One region of the Clostridium zhoujianii genome, then DNA from elsewhere that is predicted to be linked to it. Evidence: riboswitches for the same ligand, from Rfam matches in the RefSeq annotation. Region 1 holds a riboswitch; each other region holds the start of a gene.
The links. Region 1 has a riboswitch for S-adenosylmethionine ahead of metK (methionine adenosyltransferase). Riboswitches for the same ligand answer to the same signal wherever they lie in the genome.
Positions count from the first base shown of each region.

Region 2: it holds a riboswitch for S-adenosylmethionine, as region 1 does, so the genes downstream of both, ACSYT2_RS15510 (Na+/H+ antiporter NhaC family protein) here and metK (methionine adenosyltransferase) in region 1, are expected to answer to the same signal.
Region 3: it holds a riboswitch for S-adenosylmethionine, as region 1 does, so the genes downstream of both, ACSYT2_RS17350 (amidohydrolase) here and metK (methionine adenosyltransferase) in region 1, are expected to answer to the same signal.
Region 4: it holds a riboswitch for S-adenosylmethionine, as region 1 does, so the genes downstream of both, ACSYT2_RS00380 (methionine ABC transporter ATP-binding protein) here and metK (methionine adenosyltransferase) in region 1, are expected to answer to the same signal.

Region 1 covers NZ_JBPUTF010000001.1:2,761,488-2,767,469, forward strand. The annotation lists gene recD2 (SF1B family DNA helicase RecD2) at 1-1,149, opposite strand, end outside; gene nagA (N-acetylglucosamine-6-phosphate deacetylase) at 1,257-2,393, shown strand; gene metK (methionine adenosyltransferase) at 2,436-3,611, opposite strand; SAM riboswitch class I at 3,688-3,791, opposite strand; tRNA gene ACSYT2_RS13095 (tRNA-Tyr) at 3,966-4,050, opposite strand; tRNA gene ACSYT2_RS13100 (tRNA-Thr) at 4,060-4,134, opposite strand; tRNA gene ACSYT2_RS13105 (tRNA-Val) at 4,157-4,232, opposite strand; tRNA gene ACSYT2_RS13110 (tRNA-Tyr) at 4,241-4,325, opposite strand; tRNA gene ACSYT2_RS13115 (tRNA-Thr) at 4,335-4,409, opposite strand; tRNA gene ACSYT2_RS13120 (tRNA-Val) at 4,429-4,504, opposite strand; tRNA gene ACSYT2_RS13125 (tRNA-Tyr) at 4,511-4,595, opposite strand; gene ACSYT2_RS13130 (hypothetical protein) at 4,771-5,238, opposite strand; gene yyaC (spore protease YyaC) at 5,345-5,884, shown strand; gene mreB (rod shape-determining protein MreB) at 5,933-5,982, opposite strand, start outside.
Region 2 covers NZ_JBPUTF010000003.1:148,654-154,635, reverse strand. The annotation lists gene rluF (23S rRNA pseudouridine(2604) synthase RluF) at 1-353, opposite strand, end outside; gene ACSYT2_RS15520 (anti-sigma factor domain-containing protein) at 331-1,368, opposite strand; gene ispF (2-C-methyl-D-erythritol 2,4-cyclodiphosphate synthase) at 1,767-2,237, shown strand; gene ACSYT2_RS15510 (Na+/H+ antiporter NhaC family protein) at 2,409-3,710, opposite strand; SAM riboswitch class I at 3,782-3,889, opposite strand; tRNA gene ACSYT2_RS15505 (tRNA-Lys) at 4,013-4,088, opposite strand; gene ACSYT2_RS15500 (hypothetical protein) at 4,150-4,824, opposite strand; gene ACSYT2_RS15495 (HNH endonuclease signature motif containing protein) at 5,026-5,430, shown strand; tRNA gene ACSYT2_RS15490 (tRNA-Gly) at 5,537-5,610, opposite strand; tRNA gene ACSYT2_RS15485 (tRNA-Gly) at 5,617-5,691, opposite strand; tRNA gene ACSYT2_RS15480 (tRNA-Leu) at 5,696-5,779, opposite strand; gene ACSYT2_RS15475 (methyl-accepting chemotaxis protein) at 5,905-5,982, opposite strand, start outside.
Region 3 covers NZ_JBPUTF010000005.1:107,444-113,425, reverse strand. The annotation lists gene ACSYT2_RS17360 (DUF1540 domain-containing protein) at 18-377, shown strand; gene rlmD (23S rRNA (uracil(1939)-C(5))-methyltransferase RlmD) at 446-1,816, shown strand; SAM riboswitch class I at 2,051-2,159, shown strand; gene ACSYT2_RS17350 (amidohydrolase) at 2,314-3,492, shown strand; gene ACSYT2_RS17345 (methionine ABC transporter ATP-binding protein) at 3,511-4,536, shown strand; gene ACSYT2_RS17340 (methionine ABC transporter permease) at 4,530-5,183, shown strand; gene ACSYT2_RS17335 (MetQ/NlpA family ABC transporter substrate-binding protein) at 5,203-5,982, shown strand, end outside.
Region 4 covers NZ_JBPUTF010000001.1:68,213-74,194, reverse strand. The annotation lists gene ACSYT2_RS00400 (HD-GYP domain-containing protein) at 1-764, opposite strand, end outside; gene ACSYT2_RS00395 (HD-GYP domain-containing protein) at 913-2,016, opposite strand; gene ACSYT2_RS00390 (MetQ/NlpA family ABC transporter substrate-binding protein) at 2,222-3,028, opposite strand; gene ACSYT2_RS00385 (methionine ABC transporter permease) at 3,048-3,686, opposite strand; gene ACSYT2_RS00380 (methionine ABC transporter ATP-binding protein) at 3,688-4,650, opposite strand; SAM riboswitch class I at 4,763-4,890, opposite strand; gene ACSYT2_RS00375 (GNAT family N-acetyltransferase) at 4,981-5,475, opposite strand; gene ACSYT2_RS00370 (DUF503 domain-containing protein) at 5,485-5,760, opposite strand; gene ACSYT2_RS00365 (MATE family efflux transporter) at 5,790-5,982, opposite strand, start outside.

The sequences.
Region 1 (5,982 bases):
TCTACCTGTAGATTCAGTCATCCTCTTAGCTGCTCTACCTGTAGGTGCTGCCAATAAAACCTTCATACCTTGGTTTTCATATATATCTATAATACATTTTATTATTGTCGTCTTACCTGTACCAGGCCCACCTGTTATTATTTCTATACCATCTGTAAATGCACCTATTATAGCCTCTTTTTGTGACTTAGCAAACCTTATCTCCTGCTTCTTCTCAAAGACACCAATTTCAAAATCTATGTCGGAATTTATAGTTTGATAGTTTTGTATAGAAAGCTTCGCTATCTTTTCTGTAATTCCAAGCTCGCTATAATAATAAATTGGAATAAATACTCCCTCTATATCTCCTATTTTTTGAACTATTAGCTTTTTTTCTAAAGATGAGTTATATATATTTCCTTCAATCAACTCTTCTTTTACCATAAGTAGTTCCTTTGTCTCCTTAATAACCATATCCTTTGGCATATATGTATTACCTGCTGCACAAAATCTATTTATAATAAAATCTATTCCACTTTTTATTCTTGAGTCCGATTCTTTACTTATTCCTATAAGTCCTGCAATTTTGTCAGCTGTACTAAATCCTATGCCTTTTATCTCTCTACATAATATATAGGGATCCTTTTGTGCTATTTCCTTTGCATTAGGCCCAAATCTTTTATATATCTTCAAACACTGACCATGAGTTATTCCGAATCCTTGGAAATATATCATTACATCTTTTAAATCATGTTGCTCTAAATATGACTCATATATAATATTAAATTTCTTTTCCCCAATTCCCTCTATTTCTTTCAATCTATCTATATTATTATCTAATACCTCTATAGTTTCTTCTCCAAAATGATCAATTATTTTTTTTGCTGTAACAGGACCTATTCCTCTAATTATTCCAGAAGATAAGTATTTCTCAACTCCATCTAATGTAGTTGGCATTATTTCTTCACATGTAACTATACTGAATTGTTGTCCAAATTGCTTATGAACTTTCCATTCGCCAGTTAATTTAATATGCTGTCCTTCTCTTAAAAAAGGCACTGTACCAACAGCTGTTACAGGTTTATTATCTACATTTATCTTTGATACTACATACCCTGTATCTTCACTTCTAAAAAGAATCACTTCTACAAAGCCCTCTAAGACCTCCATATTATCTCTCCATATCTTATAAAGTTATTTTTATTCTTGACTATATATATTATAATTATATCATAGGATGTTAAAGTATTTCCTAATAATCATTGGAGGTGTTTATAATGCTTATTAAAAATTGTAATATTATTTACTTAGACAAAGTAGAAAAAGGCTCAGTATTAGTAGAGGATGGAAAGATTAAAGAAATAAATCCTTCTAATGTAAATGATACTGAAATAATAGATGCTGAAGGTCTATATCTTTCACCAGGATTTATTGATGTACATATCCATGGTGCTGGTGGGTGCGATACTATGGATGGAAGTATTGACTCACTTAATACAATAGCAAAAACTATAGTTCAACATGGTACAACATCATTTACCCCTACAACAATGACAGTTGCAGGTGAAGATATAAGAAAATCTATGGCTGTAATAAAAAAATTAAAAGCTGATGGTACTGAAGGTGCTAACGTTTTAGGTGCTCACTTAGAAGGCCCTTTTATTAGCCCAAATGCAATTGGTGCTCAAAATCCAAACTTCGTTTTAGCTCCATCAATTGAAAACTACAAAGAAATAGTTGGTGATTGTGAAGATGCTGTTACATCTATTACATTAGCTCCTGAAGTTGAAGGTGCTAAAGATCTAATCAAATATCTTTCAGAAAATGGTGTTTCTGTTTCAATTGGACACACTAAGGCTACTTATGAAGAAGCTATTGAAGGTATTAAATGTGGTGCCTGTCACACTACTCATCTTTATAATGCAATGACTCCATTTACTCATAGAGCTCCAGGAGTCGTTGGTGCAACCTTTGATACAGATATAACTACTGAAACTATATCAGATGGTATTCACATAGCTTATCCAGCTCTTAGAACTGCATATAAGCAAAAAGGAACTGATAAGGTTTTATTAGTAAGTGACGCTATGGAGGCATGTGGTATGCCTGATGGTAAGTACTCTTTAGGTGGTCAAGATGTAATTGTTAAGAACGGAGCTGCAAGATTACTTGATGGTACTCTAGCTGGTTCAGTACTAACTCTTGATAGAGCTATTAATAATATTAAGAATAACACTAGTTATAATTTAAATGAGATTGTAAGAATGGCTTCTTACAACGGTGCTAAGCATTGTAACGTTGAAGATCGTAAGGGATTAATTAAAGAAGGCTATGATGCTGATTTAGTATTATTTAATGATAATATTGAAATTAGTAAAGTATTTGTTGGCGGAAAGCTTGTTTTTAATAAATAATTCCCATAAAAAAATCACTGATTTACATCAGTGATTTTTTTATTATAATAATTCCTTAATAGCTTCCACCTTATTTAATTGCTCCCAAGGAAGAGTTACATCTGTTCTTCCAAAGTGACCATAAGCTGCAGTTTGCTTATATATTGGTCTCCTTAACTCTAAATCTCTTATAATAGCACCTGGTCTTAAATCAAATACCTTCTCTACTATATCAACTAAAACTTCTTCATCCACTTTACCTGTGCCAAAAGTATCTATTTGAATTGATACTGGCTTAGCAACACCAATTGCATAAGCTAATTGAATTTCTAACTTATCTGCAACTCCGGCTGCTACTAGGTTTTTAGCCACCCACCTAGCAGCATAAGCTGCTGATCTATCAACTTTTGTTGGATCTTTTCCTGAGAATGCTCCACCACCGTGTCTACCCATTCCACCGTAAGTATCAACAATTATCTTTCTTCCTGTTAAACCTGAATCTCCTTGCGGACCACCTACTACAAATCTACCTGTTGGGTTTATATAATATTTAGTATTTTCGTCAAGTAATTCTGCTGGAACTACAGCTCTTATAACAAATTCCATAAGATCCTTTTCTATTTGTTCTAAAGTTACTTCTTCTCCATGTTGAGTTGAAATTACTATAGCATCAATCCTCTTTGGCTTGTTATCCTCATATTCTACAGTTACTTGAGTCTTACCATCTGGCCTTAGGTAATCTAAAGTACCATTCTTCCTAACCTCTGTTAATCTTCTAGAAAGTCTATGAGCCATAGCTATTGGTAGTGGCATAAATTCTTCTGTTTCATTGGTAGCGAAACCAAACATCATACCTTGATCTCCAGCACCTACTGCTTCAACATCGTCTTTATCACCTTTTCTTGATTCAAGAGCCTCATCAACTCCCATAGCTATATCAGCTGATTGTTCATCTATTGTTGTCATAACTGAGCATGTGTCACAGTCAAAACCATATTTAGCTCTATCATAACCTATTTCTCTAACAGTTTCTCTAACTACCTTAGGAATATCAACATAACAATTTGTAGTTATTTCACCCATAACCATAACCATTCCTGTTGTAGTACATGTTTCGCAAGCAACTCTTGCACTAGGATCCTGTGCTAAAATAGCATCTAAAACTGCATCTGAAATTTGGTCACATATTTTATCTGGATGCCCTTCTGTAACTGATTCTGATGTAAATAATCTTTTCATTTTCCTTTTCTCCTTTCAAACGGGTTTTTTTACAATAAAAAAACTCTTCAACAAGAAGAGACTTACTAAGCAATCTCTCTCATCTCGTAGATATTTATATCCACAGGAATTGGCACCTTGCGATTCTCACAGGTTGCCGGGTTTCATAGGGCCCTTTCCCTCCACCTCTCTTGATAAGAGTTTTCATATTAATTTTATGGTATTATTCTAACATATTAGTTCTTCAAACTCAATAGTATAATTTACTAAGATTTATTAAGTTTATCCACAGTCTTCAAAAAACTATCAACATTTTTTTGATTATCTACAACTATTAGTGGAAATAAAAAAAGCAAGATAATTCTTGCTTTTAAATGGTGGAGGAAGAAGGATTCGAACCTTCGAAGCAACTTGCAACAGATTTACAGTCTGCCCCCTTTGGCCACTCGGGAATTCCTCCATATTTTATTGGAGCTGGCAATAGGAATCGAACCTACAACCTGCTGATTACAAGTCAGCTGCTCTACCGTTGAGCCATGCCAGCATGTGCTAATTAAAGGTTTAAATGGTGGGCACAACAGGGCTCGAACCTGTGACCCTCTGCTTGTAAGGCAGATGCTCTCCCAGCTGAGCTATGCGCCCATTTAAACTGGTGGAAGAAGAAGGATTCGAACCTTCGAAGCAACTTGCAACAGATTTACAGTCTGCCCCCTTTGGCCACTCGGGAATTCTTCCATATTTTATTGGAGCTGGCAATAGGAATCGAACCTACAACCTGCTGATTACAAGTCAGCTGCTCTACCGTTGAGCCATGCCAGCATATTATGTGAAAGTTTAATGGTGGGCACAACAGGGCTCGAACCTGTGACCCTCTGCTTGTAAGGCAGATGCTCTCCCAGCTGAGCTATGCGCCCATTAAATGGTGGAGGAAGAAGGATTCGAACCTTCGAAGCAACTTGCAACAGATTTACAGTCTGCCCCCTTTGGCCACTCGGGAATTCCTCCATATTAACTCTTTCACTTTTGTTCAAGCATTTCGAAACACTCGAACCAACAATAGTTAGTATATATTCAACGGCTTTATATTTCAACCTCCAAAATACACCATTTAAAGAGATTATTTTATATATTCTTTCATTTAGTTAGAATTACTTCTATTTAATGTACTATTCACTTTTTTCTATGCCTCCTGTCCAATAATAGAAAAATCAATAAATTGACCTAATATATTCTCTAAAACCTGATAATCCTCTGTTGTTAGCCTCTTTTTTAACACCTTAAAAGCTTCTCTTACACCTTCTTCTTCATCTTCATACTGAATTACTTCCTCTATCTTGCCTATATCAACTGTAGACATCTTTTTAATAATATTATTTACTATTACCATATCATCTTTATTTATATTTTTTTCAATTAGGCTCTTTTCTATTTTAAATATAGATTTGTTTATTGTAGGAACATCATCTACTTCATTATTCCTTGATAAATCATCAATATCAGAATTATCACTATTTCTCCTACTCTGAACCTCATTTATAGTATTTTGAATAACTTCATTCCGACTTCCTTTTGGCTCCCAAATAAATAATGTATATATCGTTCCTATTAACGCTATCAACATAATTCCTACAATTAATAATTTTTTCAAATAAATCAAACTCCCTTCCTTTTGATTTATTGCCAAAAATTCTTTTTTTATACTTAAATAATATTTCTCTCTTAAACCTCATATATTTAGTGAGGGGGTGTAAGATTTGACTAAAAGAAAAATACATTATAAATCAGCACTTGCTTACTTTGAAATTGCTGAAAGCCTAAAAGATTTTATAAATAAAGATACAATTATTGTCTGTATAGGAACAGATAAGTGTATAGGAGACTGTCTTGGTCCCTTAGTTGGTACAATATTAGAAGATAATTTTTTTCCTCTTCCTATATATGGTACTATTGCTGCACCAATTCATGCCCTTAACATAGATAAACGTTTAGATGAAATTAAGAAAACACACCCTAACGCTTGTATTATAGGCGTAGATGCTTGTCTAGGAGAAATTAAATCTATTGGTGAAATACACACTAGAGATTATGCTATACACCCTGGTAAAGGTGTTGGGAAATCTCTTCCCGATGTGGGAAACGCATCTATTATTGGCATAATAGACTCTAGTGATAATGCAGACTTCTTTTCATCACGTTCTATAAGATTATCCCTAGTTTTAGAGATGGCTAAAATAATTTCTACAGGTATTATTTACGCACATCATCTAAGTAATGGAAAAAATTTAATATTATAAGAATAAAAGATTGAGAGTTTCCCCTCAATCTTTTATTCTTATTAAATACTATTCAACTAAAATAACATCTTGTGAATTCAAGCTAGAATCAATCTTAT
Region 2 (5,982 bases), on a different contig from region 1:
TTATCTAATCTTCCAATGTGAAATATTCTCTTACTATGTCCAACAAAATCAACAATATTCCCTTTAACTTTTTTATCTGTTGTACAAGTAATTCCTACTGGCTTATTTAAGGCAATATAAACTAATTCATCAACCTTTGAAATTAATTTTCCATCTACCTTGACTACTTGACCTTCAGAGACCTTCATGCCCATAGTCGCCTTAACACCATCTATTGTAACTCTACCTGCCTCAACAAGCCTATCCGCTTCTCTCCTTGAGCATATTCCTGTTTCACTAATATATTTATTTAATCTTATTTCTTCCCCTCTATCACTATGTACTATTATATTATTGTTTACTTTTTTCTTCATTCTTATCTTCCTTTTGCTTTTCTGTACTTTCGTATAACTTATGCTGTTGACCAACATTATTTATTAACACCTTTATATTTTCTTCCACAATATAATCCCCAGTTTCTTTAAGAATACCATACTTTAAAGCTTCACCATTTATAGTTACTACTATACCATCCTGTGGGACCATATCATTCTTCTTGGCATATTCTACGCACTTCTTTAGTACCTTATCTATATCTTCATCCATAGGTTCAGCATAATTTAACATATCCCTACCTTTCTCCGATGGAGAATTTGAATATATTACCTTATTAAATCTATTAAGTTCTAATTTAACTTGTGATGATGTTTGTATAACTACAGTTCTAACGACTTTTGTATATTCCTTATAAACTCCAAAGGCAGTAAAAATTATCAAGACAGCAGCAATAGCAATTTGTAACTTGTAGTGTCTTATACCTTTCTTCTCCCCAGCCTCCAACTCTTTTCCAACTTCTGTATCATTACTCTTAACCTTTATAAATTCACCTGCACTAGTAAGTATTATAGTACTCCTTCTATTTGCTTTTAATACTATACCTCTATAAATATCCCCTGTATTACTCCTAGGTTGAGTAATTTCATTAGTATTATCCTTAAATTCAACCCTTAAATAATCTTGGATATATTTATAATTTGGATTAGATAAAATTAATACATAGGTAATTATATAATCTTGCCATATTTCCAAAAAGGCCCTGGAGATTTTTGTTTTTCTTGCTATAAAAGCTATAGGTAGCTCTCTTCTTTTTTGTATTCTATCAAATATATCCACATCATCTTTTATATAATAGGCTATATTCAATATTAAATTTCTATCTTTATAATTTGGAAAATGTCCAACTAAATCCTTTAATAAAATCTTGTATAAAAAAAGTTCTTTAACCATAATTGATATTTGTTTCTCTCTTAGTCTTCTAGCATTTTCACTAACATCTAATATGGCCGGTGTGCTAGAGAAAATATATCTATTCTTTTGAAATTCTCCCACCTAAATCATCCTTTCTTTATCTTAATATGACATACATCGCCATATTAACAAATAATTAATCTTAACATACATTGTATTATATCATATAAAAACCTTTACATGTTTCGTATATATCTAATGTTCTTCAAATATATTTTAATAAGAGTATTATTATTGAAAGAGAGGTCTATTATGAAAAAAAATCTTGTTTATGTAGATTTCATCTTTACCCGTAAAAGAATTAATTATATCAATTACTATTTCCTATATTTTTTCAGCTCATTTAGTAAGCAGTTTAGAAGATTATTTAATTCTAATAATAAGACTAATGAAGTAAACTCCCTAGTAAAAAAGGTTCAATAAGTATATAATCACTATAAACTATGATAAAATATTAAGAAAAAACATGAGGTGATAATATGCGTATTGGACTTGGCTATGATGTACATCGTCTTGTGGCTGATAGGGACCTTATTATTGGAGGAGTGAATATTCCTTATGAACTTGGTCTTCTTGGTCATTCTGATGCCGATGTTTTATTACATGCAATAATGGATTCATTACTAGGAGCTTCAGCCCTAGGGGATATCGGAAAACATTTTCCTGATACAGATGAGCGTTATAAGGGAATTTCTAGTATTGAACTACTAAAAGAAGTTGGAAAATTATTATATGAAAATGGATATAAAATTTCAAATATCGATTCAACAATAATTGCACAAAAACCCAAAATGGCTAATCACATCCCTACAATGAGGGAAAATATATCTAAAGCTCTAAATATAGATATTGATCAAATTAATGTTAAAGCAACTACAGAAGAAGGTCTTGGCTTTACTGGAGAAGGACATGGAATTTCCTCTCAAAGTATTTGTCTATTGTACAAATAAATTTATTACAATTTTACGTAAGTTATGCTGAAAACTATTTGTAATATATTCTATAAAAATGGTCCTTCTCTTTCTTTTCAGTTCTACCATCTCTAGGAGATGTAGCCTTTTACGAAAGATAAGGACCCTTTTTATTATTTTATGACATAGTTAAACATTAGTATAGCAATGTTATTTAACTATTTTATTTCTATCTTTATTTTTTTCCCAGTAAATAAATATAGATACTATTGCACATACTGCCATTAAATATGGGTATATTAAATATTGCATTATAGCAAAAGGTGAAATCATAGCTAATCCAGAAGCTGAAATTAATTGTGCTCCATATGGTATTAATCCTTGGAATACGCAGGCAAACATATCCATTATCCCTGCAATCCTCTTCGGTTCTAGCTCAAATTCATCAGAAATATTTTTAGCTATTGGACCTACTGTAACTATTGCAATAGTGTTGTTAGCCGTACATATATCTACTAAACTAACTAAAGTAGCAATTCCAAATTCTGCTCCTCTTCTTGTTTTGAAGCTACTTAAGCCCTTACTTAGTATAAAGTCTATTCCACCATTATTTTTAATCAATTCCACAGTACCTGCAATTATTAATGAAATAATTATAAGCTCACTCATTCCAGATATCCCTGTTGATATGCTATTAAATAAACCAACTAAATCAAATGATCCATATGATAATCCAATAATACTTGCTAAAACTACTCCTCCCATTAACACAAAAATTACATTTACTCCTGCTAAAGCTGTTATAAGCACCCCTATATATGGAAGTATCTTTACAAAACTATATTCATAATTGCCCATTTCTGGGATAATTGTGCCTCTTGTTATAAACATAAAACATAGAGCTGTTGCTATTGCTGCTGGTAGAACTATTTTAAAGTTCATTTTAAACTTGTCCCTCATCTCACAACCTTGTGTTCTTGTTGCTGCGATAGTTGTGTCTGAAATAATAGATAGATTATCCCCAAACATTGCCCCACTTACCACTGCACCTACAACTATGGCAATTGCTATACCTGTTTTTTCAGATATCCCCATTGCTATTGGTACTAAAGCAACTATAGTCCCCATGGAGGTACCTACTGATAATGCTATAAAACATGCAATAACAAATATTCCTGGCACTATAACGCTAGTAGGTAGTACTGATAATCCAAAATTAACTGTTGAATCCACAGCTCCCATTGACTTTGCTACCTCTGCAAAAGCGCCTGCTAATATGAATATTAATATCATTAATATTACATCAGCATTACCTGCCCCCTTACAGAATGTTTGTATTTTATCCTCAAATTTAACTTTTCTATTCATTATTAGTGCAACCATAGCTGCTATTAAAAATGGAACAATTACTGATATAGCATAAAAATCCTTAGCTACAATAGATGTTCCTAGGTATACTAATATGAATACTAATAAAGGCAGTAATGCCCATACCTTCCCCTTTTCTTTCATTACATAACTTCTCCTCTGTTTAGAATATAAAATAAAGCTTCTGATAGATTCAGAAGCTTATATAACAAACTAACTTATCTATCAGGACGCACCTGCAGGATTTAGCACCATAAAAATTAATGAATATTTTTGGTTGCTGGGTTTCATAGGGCCAGTCCCTCCACCACTCTTGATAAGAACTATTCTTTTTTAACATAGCATATTGTAACATCCCTAAAATACTGTGTCAACGGATATAATTAATCCACCTATACCAAATATTTCAGAGCAATAAAAAAAGGAATCTTTATAAGATTCCTTTTTGGTGCGTCATCAGGGATTCGAACCCGGGACACCCTGATTAAGAGTCAGGTGCTCTACCAACTGAGCTAATAACGCCTAATACATTTTGTATTATAGCACCGTGATTTTTATAAGTCAAGATGCTATAATACATTTTTTATATTACTTCTGTTAAATTTTTTTGAAGAACTTTTTGGAGTTTTTCTCCTAAATGTTTGTTTTTTACTGCACCTTTACAGATTATCTTCCACTCATCGATGCTCACACCTGTTTTTCTTTCAAATTCATCTGAATTACTTGTCATCATAGTTGAGTCTAGTACAAACCTTCCTAAATCTTCAGTGTTTTTAAATATCTTAATATATAGGAATTCTTTATTGTCACCCACCCAAGTTTTATTAAAGTCTCGTGCAAATTTCATTAACTCAGAAATAACCCTATCTTTAGGTATATCCCACATCCTCGTTAATCTTCTATAATAACCCAACATTAAGTTAGCCTCTTCTTTTGTTATCTTACCCTTTACTAATCCACCATGTATTATTTTATCTACAGGTTCCGATGGGATCTTTGTTACTATCCTATTCTTCCCATAAATCCATTTATAAAAGGCCTCTTGTAAAAATGAATATTGAATATATCCAAGAAGAGCTTTTACATCTGGAAAATACGCATAAATATTATCTATACCATTGTTCTTACTAAAAATAAGAGTATGAATATAAAGTGATTTATCCTTTGGTGGATTCTGCATAAACATATGTCCTCTTATTGTCTTGTTCTCGCTTATAAGATTTTCCCAATATTTAAAGGAATTATAACTTTGCCTCATCCTTATCACCCTTCTTTCTACTATATAATATATTATATAGTATATTATAACCTTTTTTCAATACTTTTCTACAATTTAACAAGGTATTGCCAAATGGTTAAGTGAATCAATATTCAGAATATTTTTCTGGCTTATTTATCAAATTGAATTAGCAAATAATTTACTATATAATAAATACATAAAAATAAAGGGGGTAACTTATTGTTCTTTTGTGAAATTTGTAATGAAAAAGCTGATATTCATCATATTGTTCATAGGTGTGAAGGTGGATTCGATATAGAACTAAATTATAAATATCTTTGCGAAAAACATCACCGTGGTAAAGACGGACCCCATCACTCTATTGAAGTAGATATAAAATATAAAATTCAACTACAAAATAAACTTTATGAAATCTTACCTAAAGATTATTATTCCTTTAAAGAACTTGGAGTAATACTAAATGTATCTTTGAACACCTTAAAAAGGATTACTCGTAATATTAAAATATTTAAAGAGGGATATAAAAAGGATGATATTGTACTAGCTATTATGGGAGGTACTCTTTATACTGAGGAAATCCTTGAAAATATACAAATTCAAAAACTCATTCAAAATATATATTAATATTATTCTATTTATTTATTATTTCTATACTACCAACTATAATTAATTCGTTTAATTATAGTTGGATATAACAAAAAAGTAGCTCTATATGAGCTACTTTTTTTATTGGAGCAGGTAGTGGGAATCGAACCCACCTTTCCAGCTTGGAAGGCTGGAGTATTACCGATATACGATACCTGCATATTATGGAGCGGAAGACGGGACTCGAACCCGCAACATCCACCTTGGCAAGGTGGCGCTCTACCATTGAGCCACTTCCGCATATTGGTGCAGATGAAGGGAGTCGAACCCCCACGCCAAAGGCGCTAGATCCTAAGTCTAGTGCGTCTGCCAATTCCGCCACATCTGCTTACCATACTCATATTATATACTGGTATTACCAAAAAAATCAATATATTTATAAAATAAAAAATAGTTCTTTAAAACCACTTTTTATTTTATATAAATTCCTTAGTTATATAGCTAATTCCACTTCTATTTAACCTTAAATATTTTAACTTGCTCCATTAAATCTGTTGATTTTCCTAATAAAAGTTTTGAACTTACTTCCAC
Region 3 (5,982 bases), on a different contig from region 1:
AAGGGAGGATGAGTGTAATGACTAAATTAAGTTGTACAGCAAGAAATTGTGTGAATAATGAAGGTGGATTATGTGGAGCTGAATATATAATGATAGAGGGGATAGATTCCACAACCAGTGGGGAGACATATTGTTCTAATTATAGGGAGGAAACTATGGTCAGCCAGATTGCAGCTTTAGGTAATACAAATTACATTGGAGAAGTAATGCAAATGCTATCTTCAATGGGTGAAGTACTTATGAGCCCGGAAGTATGCTGTCATGCAAAACATTGCTTTTATAATGGTAATGGGAAATGTGAAGCAAGGGATATTATGATTATAGGTGATAATCCAACAGAATCAGTAGATACAAGATGTGAAACATTTGTAGAATAATGGAGGACTAAGGCTATTGTTATATGATATAATTTATTGAAGTTAGGAATGTAAAGGGGATTTAAAAGTTGGTAGAAAAGAATAAAGAATATATTTTAGATATAATAGCTCAAGGTTATGAAGGTGAAGGAATAGCTAAGATTGATAGCTATCCTATATTTATAGAAGGTGCATTAACTGGTGAAAGGGTTAAAGTTAAAATAATAAAGGTTAAGAAAAGCTATGCTTATGGAAAGCTTGAAGAAGTATTAGAAAGGGCAGTGGAAAGAGTAGTGCCTAAGTGTCATCATTACAAAAGATGTGGTGGTTGCTCTATCCAACATATGAGTTATAAAAAACAATTAAACTTTAAATTTGAAAGAGTGAAGGATTGTATTTCAAAGATAGGTGGATTATCAGAAGGGTTAGTAAAAGCCCCATTAGGAATGGAAGAACATCCATATAGATATAGAAATAAAGTTCAGCTACCTATTGGAAAAGTAAATGGTGAAGTAGTAATAGGTTTCTATGCACCACGAAGTCATAATATAATAGACTTAGAGAGTTGTTTAATTCAAGATGAGATAGCAGATAAAGTAGCTAGACTTACTAAAGGGTGGATAAAGAAAAACAACATTGAACCAGCAACTTTAGATGGAGAGTTTAATTCAAAAGGATTATTAAGACACATAATGATTCGTAGGGGATTTAAGACTGGTGAAGTAATGGTAGTACTTGTAGTAACTACTAAGGATATTCCAAATTTAAATGAATTTAAGGATTTAATAGTTGAAAATATAGAGGCAATTAAAAGCATAGTTTTAAATGTTAATCCAAAGAATACAAATGTTATATTAGGTGAAGAATGTATTACTTTATATGGTTCAGATACAATACAAGATTACATAGGCCAATTTAAATTTAGCATATCCCCATTATCATTCTTCCAAGTAAATCCTGTGCAAACAGAAGTACTTTATAACAAGGCATTAGAATATGCTGATTTAACAGGTGAAGAAACTGTGTTTGATGCATATTGTGGAACAGGCACTATAACATTATTTTTATCACAAAAAGCTAAGAAGGTCTATGGAGTGGAAATAATAGAAGCTGCTATAAATAATGCAAAAGAAAATGCCAAGTTAAATAATGTAGATAATGCAGAGTTCTTTGTAGGAAAATCAGAAGAGATTATACCAAATCTTATTGAAGAAGGAATAGAAGCAGATGTAATTGTTGTAGATCCACCAAGAAAGGGATGCGATATAAAATTATTAGAGGCTATAGGAAGAACTAAGCCAAAGAAAGTTGTATATGTTTCTTGTGATCCAAGTACATTGGCTAGAGATTTAAAGATATTAGAGGAAAAAGGATATAGAACTGTTGAGGTGCAACCTGTTGACATGTTCCCTCAAACATCACACATAGAATCAGTAGTATTAATGTCAAGATTAAAGTAAGCTCTAGAGAGCAGTATGAAAAAATATGAAAATTGCGGAGGATTATTTGACAAATAATCTAAAGTAATATCTATAGTAAAAAGAACTCCTTATTAGGGAGTTCTTTTTTGTGCATAAAATTAATAAGATATATTTAGAAAAAATATACAAAACTGTATTGACAAGAAAAATAAGGATGTTATAATTAAACCATACAATTCCTAGTAAACATATATGAATTATAAATTAAATAAAAACTTATCAAGAGTGGTGGAGGGACTGGCCCAATGAAACCCAACAACCAGCATTTTTCATTTAAATGTATGGTGTTAATTCCTGCAAAGTAGAGTTTGAGAGATAAGAAAACAGGCACGTACGGTATTTATTACCCTAGGAGGCTATTTTTCTTATAAGAAAAATAGCCTCATTTTACTTGGTAGGATATATTTAAAGTATTTAACATTATGAAAAGCAGAGGAATATTATATAAGAAGTAATTATGAAAGGGTGTAATAGATATGACAACTGAAAGATTACAAATAGTAAAAGATAAATTAGGTGAGGAGCTTAGCAGTATATTTTGCAAGTTGCATCAAAATCCTGAATTATCAAATGAAGAATTTGAAACAACAAGAATTCTAAAAGAGGCTTTAGTAAAAGCTGGAATAAAGGTATTAGATTTACCATTAAGAACTGGTTTGGTAGCAGAGGTAAAGGGCAGAGAGAATGGGCCTATAGTTGCAATTAGATCGGATATAGATGCATTACCAATATCGGAAGAAACAAGTTTATCCTATAAATCTGTAGTGAATGGAAAGATGCATGCTTGTGGACATGATTTTCATGCTACATCAATTTTAGGAGCAGCATATTTATTAAAATTAAGAGAATCGGAGTTGGCAGGAACTGTGAAAATTTTATTTCAACCGGCAGAGGAAACAGCTCATGGAGCAGAACAAGTAATAAATACTGGAGTACTATCAGATGTTCAAGCTATATTTGGATTACACACTTCAAGTGATTTACAAGTAGGAACAATAGGGACAAACATTGGACCATTAACTGCAGCAGTTGATAGATTCGAAATAACTGTATTAGGTGTTGGAGCTCATGCAGCAGAGCCAGAAAGAGGAATAGATCCAATAGTAGTAGCAGCTAATATAATAACATCACTTCAAACTATTATAAGTAGAAATATAAGTGCATTTGATCAAGCACTTATAAGTATTACTCATATAGAGAGTGGGAAGACATGGAATGTAATACCAAAGTCAGCTTATTTAGAAGGAACAGTTCGTACTCTAAATCCTGAAACACGTAAGTTGATAGAAAAAAGAATCAAAGATGTTATCCATGGCATAGCACAATCTTTTGGAGCAGAGATAGAAGTAAAGTGGCATGCAGGACCTCCTGCTACAAATAATACTGAAGAATGGACTAAGATTTCAATGGAGGTTGCTAGTGAAATAGGATATGAAGTTCAAAAGCGCCAAACAGGATTAGGTGGAGAAGATTTTGCTTATTATCAAGAAGAGATACCAGGAACATTTATTTATGTTGGAACTGGTAAATCATATTCTCATCATCATCCTAAATTCCAAGTTGATAAAAGTGCACTAAAAGGTACTTCAGAGTATTTCGCAAAATTAGCTGAAAGAGCTTTATTAGAATTAGATAAAGATAAAAGAGAAAGCTAAAGGAAGGAGGGAAATAGCATGATTGAACTACAAAATGTGGGGAAGGTGTTTAAGAGAAAAGATATAAGTGTAGAAGCCTTAAAGAATGTAAATCTTAAGATTGATAAGGGTGATATATTTGGAGTAATAGGATTTAGTGGAGCGGGAAAAAGCACTTTAATCCGGTTGGTTAATTCATTAGAGGAGCCAAGCTCTGGAAGTGTAATTGTAGCAGATAAAGATTTAAATAAACTATCAACTAAAGAATTAAGGAACCTTAGAAAGCAAATAGGTATGATCTTTCAACATTTTAATTTGCTTAATTCAAAAACTGTTTTTGATAATATTGCTATTCCGCTTAAACTAAATAATACCCCTAAAAGTGAAATAGAAAAAAGAGTTAATGAGTTATTAGAATTTGTAGGACTAGAGAGTAAGGCTAAAAGTTATCCAGATGAATTATCAGGAGGGCAAAAGCAGAGGGTAGGTATAGCTAGAGCTTTAGCTACTAATCCCTTAATACTATTATGTGATGAGGCAACATCTGCACTTGACCCTCAGACTACTGAATCTATTCTAGAACTTCTTAAGAAAATAAACAAGGAATACAATATTACAATTTTGATAATTACCCATGAGATGAACGTAATTAAAGATATATGTAATAAGGTTGCTGTTATAGAGAAGGGAGAAATAATTGAGGAAGGTAGTGTGTTGGAGGTATTTGGAAGACCTAAAGAAGAGACAACAAAGAGTTTTGTTAGAACGGTTATAAAAGATAGTATTCCTAAAAGTATCATTAACTCACTTAGCAGTGAAGAAGGGAATAATAAAGTGTTAAAGCTTGGTTTCGTTGGAACTAATACTAAGGAAGCATTAATATCTGCTATAGCAAAAAGATTTGATGTTGAAACTAATATTTTATTTGCAACAGTTACAGAAATACAAGGAACAGTATTGGGGAATTTAATAGTGCAATTAAGAGGGGAAGAATTTGCAATAGAGTTAGCTTACAAATATTTAAAGGATAGAAATGTAGTAGTGGAGGAGGTATTGATATGGTAACTATAACTAATGAACAAATAGTAAAAGCAATTGTTGAAACCCTTCAAATGCTTAGTTTCTCATTAATAATAGGATCAATAATAGGTATTCCACTTGGTGTAGCTTTAGTTATAACAAGGAAGGATGGAATAATTAAAAATAGATTTATTTTTACTATATTGAGTAATGTAATAAATATAGTTAGATCAGTACCATTTATCATATTATTAGTTGCAATAGTACCATTTACAAGGCTTGTAGTTGGTACATCTATTGGGACAAGTGCAGCAATAGTACCATTAATAGTTTATATTAGCCCATATATCGCTAGATTAGTTGAAAATTCACTTCTTGAGGTAGATGAAGGAATTATTGAAGCCGCAGAAGCTATGGGGGCAACACCACTAGAAATAATAAGATATTTCCTTCTTCCAGAAGCCTTAGGGTCATTAATATTAACTATTACAACTGCAGCTATTGGGCTAATAGGAGCTACTGCCATGGCGGGAACAATAGGAGGGGGAGGAATAGGAGATTTAGCTATTTCTTATGGATACCAAAGATTTGATACTCCAGTAATAGTTGTAACAGTAGTTATTTTAGTGATTTTTGTTCAAGGAATTCAATGGTTAGGAAATATATTAGCTAGAAAGGTAAGAAGACATTAGCAAAAGGAGAGGAGACTAAATGAAAAAGATATTATCTAAAAAAGTCATTATACCGATTTTTATGAGCATATTAGTATTTGCTTTGGTTGGATGTGGAAAATCAGATGAAGATAAACAAGATAAAAAGAAAATTACAATAGGTGTATCAGTAGGTCCATATAATGATCTGTTTAACGATGGAATAAGACCTATATTAGAGAAAAAGGGATATGAAATTGAAGATGTTAGTTTTTCAGAATTCATACAGTCAAATATTGCTTTAACGGAAGGGCAAATTGACTTTAATCTAGCTCAGCATACAGCTTATTTAAATTCTTTTAATAGTGAGAAAAAATCAGAACTAGTACCAATAGTTCATATTCCAACAGTGCCAGCTGGGATATTTTCAAATAAGTATAACTCTATAGATGAGTTAAAGAATGGAGCAATAGTAGCAATACCTAAAGATCCTTCAAATGCAGGAAGAGCATTTAATGTGCTAAAAAAGGCTGGTTGGATAAAGCTAAAGGAGGGAATAGATCCTGTAAAGGCTACAATTAATGATGTGATAGATAATCCTCATAATATTGATATAAGGCTTATGGATTCAACTCAAATCCCACGTGCAATGGATGATATTGATTTTGGTGTTTTACCTGGAAGTATAGTATATGAAGCTAGAATTGATCCATCAAAGTCATTATTGGCTGAGGATGTAATTAGCGATTTAGAAATAACTGTTGTAGTTGATAAGAAAAATAAAGATACACAATGGGCTAAAGATATAGTTGAAGCATATAAATCAGATGAGTTTAAAAAG
Region 4 (5,982 bases), 2.7 Mb from region 1:
ACTATCTTAGCATATTCATGGATCTTATCCCCAGTTATCCCTTCTGGATAGCCTAATCCATCAATTCTCTCATGATGCTGTAATGATGCCATCCTACTTCCTGCCTTAAGAGAGAAATTACTTCTTAGATAATCATATCCCTTTTGGGTATGTTCCTTATATTTGCTATTCTCTTCAATTGTAAAGTCAGTATTCTTAGTTGTAATATCTTTTGGAATGAAAGCCTTACCTATATCATGAGTTAATGCCCCTAAACACAATTCTAATAAATCTCTCTTATGCATTTTTAAGCTTATACCCATAACTAATGAAATTACAGCAACATTTACTGAATGCTGATATGTATAGTTATCCATACTTTTTATGTCTACTAAACTAACTAGAATATTATTATTTGATAAAATATTACTAATCATTTCTTCAGCAACACTATATATTGATCTAAAATATTCATTATTCTTTTTTATTAGAGCTGCCTTTGGTCCTGGTTCTTTTTCTTTAGCAATTCTCTCAATATTATTAAATGTCTCCTTTACTACTGCTATGGACTTCTGCCTTAGCTCTGGTCGTATAACATCCTCTACTTCTTCTTTGCTATATTCATCTACTATATATATGGAATATATTTTCATCTCTTGAATCTTTTTAATAACAGCTTTTGTTAACTTTGTGCCTGTTTTAAGCAATATTCTACCATTATCATCATATATAGTTCTTCCTAAGCAAGAAGATTCACGTACACATTCTATTGGAATAAGTCTCATAAACCCCACCTCTTCTTACATATTGTTAAGTTAATTCTACCATATCATATATATACTTCTTATAATACTAAGTTTAATGAATTAATAATAGCTTTAAGCTTCATTTAGTTTAATAAAAATAGAATAACTTATGCTACTTACCTTTTACCTACACTATATACTTAACTTCTTTAATAACTAATGAAAGTTCATTTAACAAATTAATAATCATCCCATTTCTACTTCTATCACCACTTCTAAGAATCCTAACTGTAGGTCTTAATGGGTAGTTAGCTGGTGTACCTTGTACCATTGCTGTATCACCATTGCTTAGTTCTACAACTGTCCCAACTGGATATATAACAATTATTCTAGAAAATAACTCTACAAGTTCGAAATCAAAGATTCTACCAGCTTGTGCCATTATGTATTCTAATGCATCAGCAACTGATAGAGCTTTTCTATTTCCTATTTTCGAAGTAAGTAAATCAAAGCAGTTTGCAATTGATACTATCTTTGAATATATATGAATACTCTCTCCAGTAATTCCATAGGGGTAACCCCTACCATCAACCTGCTCATGATGTTGTAATGCTACTAGCATACTCCTAGTTTTAAATTTAAAATTTTCTTTTAAATACTCATAACCTTTTTCAGTGTGTTCCTTAAATAGATTACTTTCATCTTCAGTAAGATTACTTGTCTTGCTTGTTATCTCCTTTGGTATAAATATCTTTCCAATATCATGAGATAATGCCCCTAAACATAACTCTGTTAAGTCATCTTTATGCATCTTTAAACTTATTCCCATAATTAATGAAATTACAGCAACATTTACTGAATGACCATAAGTAAAGTTGTCCATACCCTTCATATCAACTAATCCAAATAACATATTATTATTTGCAAATACATTATTTAAAATTTCCTCTGCAACACCGTATATTGAACCAAAATACTCCTTGTTTCGTTTATCTATTGCAGATCTTGGCCCTTTTTCCTGCTCTTTTGCTATTCTATCAATACTTTTAAAAGTTTCCTTAACTGCCGATATAGACTTTTCTCTAAGTTCTGGCCTTATAACTTCACTAATTTCTTCATTACTATACTCATCATCAATATAAATAGATTCTATACCTAAAAGTTGAATTTTCTTAATAATAGATTCAGTTAATCTTGTACCCTCTTTTAATAACACTCTACCACTATTATCATTTATAGTCTTTCCTAAACAGGATTCTTCACGAACGCATTCTATAGGTATTAATCTCATATTACCTCTCCTCTTCTGCTAACTTTCACTATATAATCTTAATTTTACCATAACAATATGATTTTCCCAATATTTATATAAAAACTTTTAATCAAACAACAAATATATTGTCTTTTTATAGGTTTATATAGTAATAAAAAAACTTATATGGATTATTTCCTAGGAAATAATCCATATAAGTTTCATTAATTATTATATTGTTTTATTAGAATACCGCTATTACAGTACCATGATATTTTTCTTCAATAAACTTCTTAGCTTCGTCTGAAGTTAGTGCCTTCTTAAGAACCTTAGTCTTTTCAGAATCTAAGTTTTCTTTCTTAACAGCTAAGATATTTCTTGCTTGCTTTAACTTCTCATCATTCTTATCTTCAACATAAATCCCATCTTTTGTTGCATCTAAATCAGCTTGTAATGCATAGTTACCATTTATAACTGCTCCATCAACCTCTTCTAATGTTCTAGGAAGTTGCGCTGCATCTAATTCTTTAAACTTTAAATTCTTCTTGTTTTCAGTTATATCTATAGGAGTTATTGTATCTCCATCCTTAACTTTAATTAATCCTGCACTTTGAAGTAATTGTAAAGCTCTAGCTTCATTAGATGGATCATTTGGAATAGCTATTGTAGCTCCATCTTTTAAATCTTCTAAACTCTTTATAGACTTAGAGTATAAAGCCATTGGTTCTATATGAATCTCTGCTGCATTTACAAGATCATATCCTTTTGATTCATTAGCTTGATTTAAAAATGCAATATGTTGGAAGTAGTTTGCATCTAACTCTCCATCATTAACTGCTGTATCTTGTATTAAATACTCATCATATACTTTAATATCTAAAGTATATCCTTCTGCTTCAACTAATGGTTGAATTGCTTTTACTATTTCTTCATGAGGCACTGCTGATACCCCAATTTTTATTGTTTTGTCATCTTTAGATCCACCACACCCTACTAAACCTAAAGCTAATACTCCTGCTAATGCTATTGTTAATAATTTTGTTTTTTTCATTTTAAATTCCCCCTTTTATTTACTTTGATAGTTTTTTATAAAAATAATTTCCTAAACTTTGTAGTCCTTGAACAATAATAATTAATACTATAACTGTTGCAACCATAACATCTGTTTGGAATCTTTGATATCCATATCTTATTGCTAGAGATCCTAGACCCCCGCCCCCCATTGTACCTGCCATAGCTGAATATCCAATCAAACTAATAATTGTAAGTATAATTCCTGCTAATATTGATGGTACTGCTTCTTTCAGCATTACTTTAAATATTATTTGACTATCTGATGCCCCAAATGATTTAGCTGCTTCTATAACTCCTGGATCTACTTCTTTTAAAGCAGATTCTATAACCCTAGCTACAAATGGTGCAGCTGCTATTGTAAGTGGTACTATTGTAGCTATTTCTCCTATTGATGTACCTACTATTAATCTTGTAAATGGTATTATTGCAACCATTAGGATTAGAAATGGAAAGCTTCTAAGTGTATTTACTATAAAATCTAAGACTTTATAAATTCCTTTATTTGGTTTTAATCCATTTTCATCTGTTACTGTAAGAATTATTGCTAAAATAAATCCTATTATTACAGCAAATATTGTTGATGGTATAACCATAATCATTGTTTCTTTTATAGCTGGTGCTAATAATTCCCACATACTAGATTACCTCCCATTCTATATTTTTACTTTCTAGATAACTAAATACTATATCCTTGTCCTTTTCTTCTACATTAATAACTAAGCTTCCAAGAACATTATCTCTGAACTTCTCAAGTTTCCCCCAAACTATTGAGAAGTCAACATTTGCCTCTCTAGCCATTCTTGTAATCAGTGCATTCTCTGAACAATCTGCAGGGAAGAATATTCTTATATTAATTCCATCAACAGGTAGTGTAGTATCTTCCTCTTCCCCTAAGAACTTCTTAAGTGGTGCTCCTGGTTTTAGGAATAGCTCTTCAGCCCTTCCTTCTGCTTTAATTATGCCCCCATCAATTAAAGCAACTTTTTCACATACATCTTTTATAACTTCCATTTGGTGAGTTACCATAACTACTGTTATTCCTAACTCTTTATTAATTTTAGATATTAAAGCTAAGATATCTTTTGTTATCTTAGGATCTAAAGCTGATGTAGCTTCATCACACAAAAGTACCTTTGGCTCTAATGCTAAAGCCCTAGCAATTGCCACTCTTTGCTTTTGCCCCCCGCTTAGAGATGACGGCTTGCTATTTACTTTATCTTCTAACCCAACTAACTTTAAAAGTTCTTTCACCTTTTTATCTATTTCTATTCTAGAATATCCCCAAACTTCCAGTGGAAGAGCAACATTTTGATATACTGTCTTTCTTTTAAGTAAATTAAAGTTTTGGAATATCATACCTAAATCTTTTCTGAATTCTCTAAGCTCTTTAGCCCCTAGCTCTGAGACTTCCTTTCCCATGACTTTTAATTGCCCCTCGTCATAAGATTCTAATCCATTTATGCATCTTAACAATGTAGACTTTCCAGCCCCACTGTGTCCGATTATACCGTAAATTTCCCCTTCATTTATGCTTATTGCTATGTCCTTTAAAACTTCTGTTCCCCCAAAACTTTTACTTAAACCTTTGATTTCTATCATTTTACGTCCCCCTCCTTCTGTTAGTTTTAATAATGTCTTTTCTAATTTTGAATAAAAATAAATGCACTAGAGAATAAATCTCTAGTGCATGAAATCACTAATCTAATCTATTCTCTTATCTACCAGCAATTCTAAAAAATCACTGCAGGAATTAGCACCGTTATTATGAATTGGTAAATGAACCATCATATCGGTTGCTGGGTTTCATAGGGCCAGTCCCTCCACCACTCTGGATAAGATATTAATCTTTTATTTTGTTTTTTATTAAGCAATTGCTTCTTGTTTAATAATATATTACCTTCTATTGGATTTGTCAATACTTTTTCAAAATTATTCTAATATTTTTTGTATAGCATAAAACTTTCCCTCTTTACCTTCAAGACAAATTTCGTCAATAAACTTATATCCCATACTTCTGTAAAGGCTTTGAGCCCCCTTATTTCCTGTATTAGTATCTAACTTAATTGACATAATATTATTTGATCTAGCATAGAATTCAACTTCCTCTAATAATTTTTTCCCCATACCTTTTCTAGCATATTCAGGATTAATAAAAAGTCTATGTATTACTAAGTTTCTTTCTCGCTTTTCCCATTTAACCTTTTTATAGTTAATATCTTCTTCATCATTTAATACTACTATTCCTATAATATCTTCCTTACCTAGGATAAATAGCTCAGATTTTTCTATATCTTTTTTAAATACTTCTTTATTTGGATAGTCTTCTGTCCAATTAATCCCACTATCTTTATAAAATTCTATAGCTTTATTTTTTATTGCAACTATATAATCTAAATCTTCTAATCTACCTTGCCTTAGCCCCATTATTCCCTCCTAATTGTAATCCAAAACCTCATCAAAAATATCTATAATCTCTCCATCACAATTATTTTCAATAAAATCAATTATCTTTTCCTTTGTGGAATCTGCTATAGCATCACTTCCACAAACTCCTGTTATTCCTATTCCTATAATCTTATGATTATCCTGCTCAGAGGTTTCTCCAACTGATAAATTAAATTTATTCTTAAGTCTTTGAGTGATACTTCTTACAATCATTCTCTTTTCCTTTAATGAATGTACAAAGCTAACACGTATGCTAATTTCCATTACCAATACCTTCACTATTAAATCACTCCTTATAATAACTCTCCTAATCCTATATATGATTTCTTCATCAGAGTTAATGCAACAACTAATGTTAAAACTTCACTAAATATCATTGTAGCCCATACACCTGTATCCCCTATAAATCTAGGTAATAATATTATACCTAATGATATAAAGACTATTCCTCTTAACAAGGATACTATTGCAGAAGTTTTCGCATCT